Regions from separate parts of the Humiphilus diazotrophicus genome, predicted to be linked through region 2. Evidence: riboswitches for the same ligand, from Rfam matches in the RefSeq annotation. Region 2 holds a riboswitch; each other region holds the start of a gene.

Region 1 (2,265 bases), 660 kb from region 2:
AGGAGAGTGAAGGCTATCGGAATAGCGGTGTGCTTGGTAGCTACCTTCACCTTCATTTCCTGTCGAATCCGTCGATTGCAGAGAGCTTTGTCGAGCATGCAAGGCGGTTTGCATGAGAGTGCAATTGATAAGAGCTCTGATAGCGTTTCTATTGCTTGGCGCAGTACTGCCAGCGGTGGCTTCTCGTAAGTTGACCGACGAACTTGGCCGGACAGTCGTTGTTCCAGATCACCCTCACCGGCTTATCTGCCTGGCGCCGAGTGTTGTAGACGATGTTTTCGAGCTTGGAGCGGGTGGCGATGTGGTAGCTGTAAGTGACTACACCAAATATCCTGCTGAAGCAGCCAAGCGACCAAGCGTTGGTTCTCCGCTCAGTCCTTCGATTGAGAAAATCATCTCTTTACATCCAGACCTGATTCTGGCTGTGGGCGAGATTAATCAGCTGGAACATCTCCGGCCTATTGAGCAGTATGGCATTCCCATCTTTATGGTGAATCCTCGCAGCCTGGATGGGATCTATCTTTCAATAAGCGATGTCGGAAAAGCAATTCATCGCGAAGGTGAGGCTGCAAGTCTCATTGCGAGATTGAAGGCGAGAGAAAAGGCAATTCGTGCACGCGTATCAGGTAAGCCAAAGATTCGCGTGTTTATGCCTATCTGGCATGATCCGATAGTTACGATCGGAAGAGATGATTATATTACCGGGATGATTGAAATAGCAGGGGCCAAGTCCGTGACAGATGACGTTGCTCTGCCTTGGCCTCATATCAGCCTGGAAGCCGTGATTGCCCGTAATCCGGATGCATTACTTCTTGTCCGTAGCGGGAAAATGTCAGTCCAGCAATTGACCAACCATCCAGGCTGGAGGACTTTACGTGCAATTCGTGAAGGAAAGATTTATTGGATAGATGAACGCATCGACCTTCCCAGTCCGATTGCGTTTGACGCATTGGAGGATTTAGCAAAACAGTTTCATCCTGGATTGTAAGAAGTTTGCAATCTATAACCATTAACAACTAACCATCAGGATGTTCGGGAAGAGCGGTGCGAATCCGCCACTACCCCAGTAACTGTAAGCGCTTAGAGTTCATCCATCATGCCACTGGAAGATGCATTCCGGGAAGGCGGTTGAACCCGATGAGGCGCGAAGTCAGGAGACCGGTCCTGTGAAAGAGTTCCGAGGGGACACAATATGTTTCGATGGAAGTTAACTTATCTTTGCCTGCTATTTTTACTGCTCTTTCAGCGTGCCGATGCCGCACAGATTCGTGGAACTGTTACTGATTCTCTAGGTGCTGCTATTCCGCATGCCAAAATCGAATTGTTGCAGAAGGACAAGGTGGTAGCGACAACCCAATCCGACGTTGAAGGGAAATTTGCGTTGGATGTTTCTGCAGAGGGTCGTTATCAAATACGCGCTGCTGCGTCTTCATTTGCGCCTTATGTAAGTGAGCCTACCTACCTAGCTAACTCTCAGGTCCTGCAGGTGAATGCGATCCTGAGCGCTGGAAAGCTGATTCAGCAAATAACGATTTCAGCAAATGGAACTCCAACACCCCAGGCACAAATTGGTTCTGCAATTACTACACTTTCTGAAAGCCAGTTCCAGCTGAAGCGAGATATTCAGGAGAGCCTCAGTTTTGTTCCGGGGTTGCAGGTTATGCAGACCGGGCAGGCCGGAGGGGAATCGAGCCTTTACATTCGAGGCGGCAATAAAGACGCAAATAAAGTCCTGATAGACGGAGTATCTGTTAGTGACATCGGTGGAGAGGTGGATTTCAGTAGCCTAGCCTCCGTTGGCATTGCCCGGGCAGAGGTGTTACGTGGTCCTAACAGTGCTTTATACGGTTCTGATGCCATGGCGGGAGTTGTTCATCTGTTTACAGTCCAGGGAAAAACTTCTTTACCCCAATTGAGCTATTTCGGGGAAGGCGGTAACTTTGGAACCTATCACCAGGATGGTTCATTAGCCGGTTCTCACAAACAATTCGATTATCTTTCCGACTATTCTCGCTTTGACACAGCAAATAGTATTCCTCATAGCCAATTTCATAATGGAACTTTTGTTGGAAACTATGGCTGGCGGCCTCTTCCGAATACAGAGGCGAGAGCAACCGTTCGCTACCTGGCTACTTCCTATGGAGCTCCCAATGCAATTCAGCTGTATGCAATTCCGAATGATGCTGTACAGAAATGGCAGGACTCGATAATCTCCGGGACCCTTGACAACAGGGCAACTGAGCGCTGGCATAATCTCCTTCGTTA
Region 2 (2,265 bases):
CGAGAGTCATCGGGAGAAAGATCGGAATTTACATAGTTGGCAAAATACGGCACTCCATATTTCGCCGTTACCTCCCAAAGACGATCCAGTACCGGTGAATCCCAGTGAAAATCGGCAGTAATGTTGTATGTGGGAATGGGAAAAGTGAAGACACGCCCGCGAGCATCCCCTTCGACCAAAACATCGAGGAAAGCACGATTGAGCATATTCATTTCTTCCTGAAACTGCCCATACGTCTCGCTTCGTCGCTCTCCGCCAATAATTACGGCCTGCTCCGCCAGCATGGTAGGAGGTTGCAGATCGAGAGTGAGATTGGTAAACGGAGTTTGAAATCCAACGCGTGTTGCAACATTGAGGTTAAAGACAAACTCTTGCAGAGCCTGCTTAACCTCCTCATAGGTAAGACCGTCATTGCGAATAAAGGGAGCTAACAACGTATCGAAGTTGGAGAAGGCTTGAGCTCCTGCAGCCTCGCCCTGCAAGGTATAAAAGAAATTGACAATCTGTCCGAGCGCTGTGCGGAAGTGCTTTGCAGGCCTGCTTTCCGCTTTCCCAGGAGCTCCCCGAAATCCTGCGAGTAAAAGATCCTGCAGATCCCATCCAACACAATAAACCGCCAAAAGGCCAAGATCGTGCAGATGCAAAGCACCGCTTACATGTGCCTCCCGCACTTCAGGAGAGTAAATCTCATTTAGCCAGTATGTTTCGCTGATTTGGCTGGCAATATAGTTATTCATCCCTTGCAGGGAAAAGGCCATATTGCTGTTCTCCTGCACCTTCCAGTCTGTCCTCTCCAGATATTGGGCAACCAGATCGACATTAGCCTGATCAACCAACTCCCGAATTTTCTTGTGCTGTTCGCGATACAAGATGTAGGCACGTGCAGTTTTCTTGAATGGTGAGTTCAAAAGAACTTCTTCAACAGCGTCTTGAATTGCCTCGACGCTTAACATTTCAGAGCGCTCAAGTGCCAGATTCAAGGCAATAACACGACGGGTAAGCGAAACTGCAATATCTTCTCCAAATTCTCCGGCCGCCTCTCCCGCTCTTCGAATGGCTGTCGTAATCTTCTGTGCATCAAAAGCTACAATGCTTCCATCTCTTTTACATATTTCAGTAAATGCCCCGGCACTATTTTTCTTTTGCTGTTCCCTATAAGTATTTGCAACGGTTTCCACATTGATCTCCTAACAGGCAAAAGGGGCAGCAAACAGAAGCGGCCACAGAAATATGACACACGACTGGTTACATAACCCGATCATCTCTTACTTCATGGAGTTGGGCAGAAGAGCACGAGCCAACAAATGGAGATTTCCTCCACCTGTACGGACAAATCCTGATCCGACCAGCCTCTCCCACGAAGGCTTCAGTCAAGACGCGCAAAGCGTCGTGTCGGCAGGTCTTCGGACTTGTGGGCTTGCAGCCCCATTGAGCTGCATCTACTCGCCATCGCTTCCCAGCTTCTTGGGAAAGCCAGTGCATGTGATGGAATTCGTTCCCATTTACCGCTGCGGGGCAGTCCTCGAATTGCACGAGGTTCCCTTTTCAGGCGAGGCTGACTCGCAACCTCGCCACCGAACACGAACCCCATCATATTGGGTCCACCACCTATCGTCAACCCAACAAATTGCGATACCTGTGTATATCCAAGCATCCTAAAAAGTGATACGCCAGAAGAAGCAAATCTGGCTACGTACTTCGGCTCATGCTTGCAACGCCCTCTCCGAGGCTCAGAGAAAACGGTTCGGGCGAGAGTGCTTCCAGAAACGCTCTCGAATCAAAAATCTCGCCGGGAGTGACAGCTCCTGCCCTTCTGCAATCGCCAGTCAAAATCCGTTCCGCTGCTTCGGCTACCAAAGGGGCAGTAACGGCATAGATATCACGCCCCGATACTGCTGCATACCGTTCCTCGTCTCCCTTACGGATGAGTACTTCCATATAGAAACGCTGATCGGAACGACCTCGCTCATCTGCCGCTATGGGTGGTGGCGTACCGGGATCATGAAGGTCCTTCAAGGCAGTTCGATTCACATAGGCATGAATTTCGGGCACCCGCAGGTGGCGCGAGATCACGATAGTCTCAGCCAGAGGGAAAATGACAACATCCTGTTTCCCAAAAGGCGGAGGAAAATCCCACGAAAGCTCAGGGGAAGGATCGTCAACAAAGGTCAGTACATTCCCTGAAAACACAAATCTGCGGCCAGGATTCCTCTCTCCTGTCCGAGAAGTTCCGCGTGTCGGCTTCCAACTATCGAGTGCAACAGC
Region 3 (2,265 bases), 660 kb from region 2:
GGTCCTGAGCAACGCCGATGCGAACCACTTTCGGTTTGCTAATACGGACAGATCTGTTTTCCGGAAGCTTTGGCCTTGAACAAGAGGCCGATCTTGCCAGTAAGTCAAGATTGATATGCTTCAACGCAAAGCCAGCCAGCTCTTCGCGCCTTTGCTGCCAGCCGTCAAACTCTTCCGCAGTATGCAATCCAAGATGTCTCTCCGGAATGCATATCGAAGGCTCTTTGGGTAACCAACCTAAAATAGGTACATCACACGTGGCACGAATTGCCGTCTCTAGCAACCGAAAATGATTCTCACCCGCAACCTGATTCAGAATTACTCCAGCAAAACGGAGCGAAGGATCAAAGGTCAGAAAGCCTTTTACTACAGCGGCAATGCTTCTTCCACTTCTCGATGCATCCACAACCAAAACGATGGGAATATTCAGAAGCTTTGCTATTTCTGCGGCACTTCCTTGTTCTGAACCGCCACTTACGCCATCGAAGAGTCCCATTACGCCTTCGACAATTGCCACATCAGCGTCGCAAACGGCTTTAGCATAGAGCTCTCGATTCGTATCGTGTGAGAGCATCCAGCTATCGAGATTTCGCGAATGGCGATTGCAGATCCTGGAGTGATGCCCCGTGTCGAGAAAATCAGGACCACACTTGAACGCCTGAACAACTAATTTCTTCTGATAAAAAGCGGACATTAATGAAAGAGCGACAGTCGTCTTCCCCACTCCGCTTGCGGCGCCGGCAACAAGAAAGGCAATCACGCCTCCACCTTCCCCTTCAGCACCAGAGGAAGACCGGCCACCATTAGCACAACATTGTCAGCCAGGGCAGCAATACGCTGATTGATCTCTCCAAGGAGATCGCGATATCTACGTCCCGAGGGATACTCTGGAACAACACCACTGCCCACCTCATTTGAAACCAGAACAATGGTTGACCTGCTGGCAGAAATGGCTTTACAGAAAGCATCTGCACGGCTTTGCAGATTATCGCCATTGGCTTCCGCATCCAAAAGATTTGCCGCAAAAATCGTCAGGCAATCGATGAGCACCAGCCCATACTCTCCATCGATCTGATTAAGAACCGAATCAAGCTTTACCGGCTCCTCGATTGTTTGCCAGGATGCAGGGCGTTCCTGCCTGTGGCGCGCGATCTTCGCATTCATCTCGTCATCGGTGTATTGCGCTGTAGCAATAAAGGCAACGGAGTCTGCACGCGTCGCCAAATGCTGCGCGAAGCGGCTCTTTCCGCTACGAACACCACCAAGCACGAGAGTTACCGATTTTCGGTACGTCTCTTGCATATTTCCTCTGCGGTGAGCATTAGAGCCCAATGCCGCGGGATCATCAAATAGCAGGCGCTTCGAGTACGGTATTGACCGACAAGAACGCTTTCCAACTCTCCCATCGAAGCTGGATCAAGCCTGGATTGGCATCTGGCCGGTCTCCTGACTTACGCTTCCTCAAACAACGAACACCTTCCCAGGATCGCTCCCAGTGGCTGCATCTCTGCCTGTTCGTGTTCTCCGCGCTCACAGTTACGGGGTAGTGGCGGATTTGCACCGCGCTTCCCTGAACACCAGATAATTCTTTATAACCAATCGGCAGGGCCGGGTCAACCGATTCATTTTCGGCAAACCGTTGGCCTTTCATGCGTTGTTGCCATTCCTTGCGGTAGACTCATCTGGCACACAATGCGATCCAGTGGTCAAAGGTCGATTGAGGCAATGAGGAGATGAATCAGATGAGCGTCTATGAAGTTCCCCTAAAACGCATCGATGGCACGGATGCTTCGTTGAACGAATACAAAGGAAAGGTTTTGCTGGTTGTTAATGTCGCGTCAAAATGCGGGTTGACTCCTCAATACGATGGCCTTGAGAAGCTCTACCAAAACTATCGCGACCGGGGTTTAGTGGTTATTGGATTTCCTGCAAACAACTTCAAAGAGCAAGAACCGGGAAGCAACGAGGAGATTCAAACCTTCTGCCGAATGAACTACAGCATAGACTTCCCTCTCTTTGAAAAAATCTCTGTAGTTGGAGAATCAAAGCATCCGCTCTACCGGCTGCTTACAACAATGCAGCCAAAGGCAATCAGCACCTCGGGTGATGCCTTTAAAGAAAAGCTAAAAGGACACGGGATCGATCCGAACCCGGAGCCTGAAGTCCTTTGGAATTTCGAGAAATTTATTGTGAATCGCGGTGGCGATGTTGTGGCACGTTTCAGCCCCGACACAAAGCCGGACGATCCAGCTCTTATTCGGCTCA

Evidence for each region. A riboswitch is a leader RNA that binds a small molecule or an ion and turns the genes downstream of it on or off. The one in region 2 is predicted to bind cobalamin.
Region 1: it holds a riboswitch for cobalamin, as region 2 does, so the genes downstream of both, AC6I7T_RS03530 (TonB-dependent receptor) here and AC6I7T_RS05860 (ribonucleoside triphosphate reductase) in region 2, are expected to answer to the same signal.
Region 3: it holds a riboswitch for cobalamin, as region 2 does, so the genes downstream of both, cobU (bifunctional adenosylcobinamide kinase/adenosylcobinamide-phosphate guanylyltransferase) here and AC6I7T_RS05860 (ribonucleoside triphosphate reductase) in region 2, are expected to answer to the same signal.

The regions. Positions count from the first base shown of each region.
Region 1 is NZ_AP040870.1:421,127-423,391, reverse strand. Features, by position in the region: gene AC6I7T_RS03540 (cobyrinic acid a,c-diamide synthase CobB) at 1-116, shown strand, start outside; gene AC6I7T_RS03535 (ABC transporter substrate-binding protein) at 113-988, shown strand; cobalamin riboswitch at 1,010-1,181, shown strand; gene AC6I7T_RS03530 (TonB-dependent receptor) at 1,193-2,265, shown strand, end outside.
Region 2 is NZ_AP040870.1:1,079,170-1,081,434, forward strand. Features, by position in the region: gene AC6I7T_RS05860 (ribonucleoside triphosphate reductase) at 1-1,178, opposite strand, end outside; cobalamin riboswitch at 1,378-1,595, opposite strand; gene AC6I7T_RS05865 (saccharopine dehydrogenase family protein) at 1,690-2,265, opposite strand, start outside.
Region 3 is NZ_AP040870.1:423,881-426,145, forward strand. Features, by position in the region: gene AC6I7T_RS03540 (cobyrinic acid a,c-diamide synthase CobB) at 1-760, opposite strand, end outside; gene cobU (bifunctional adenosylcobinamide kinase/adenosylcobinamide-phosphate guanylyltransferase) at 757-1,302, opposite strand; cobalamin riboswitch at 1,420-1,597, opposite strand; gene AC6I7T_RS03550 (glutathione peroxidase) at 1,743-2,265, shown strand, end outside.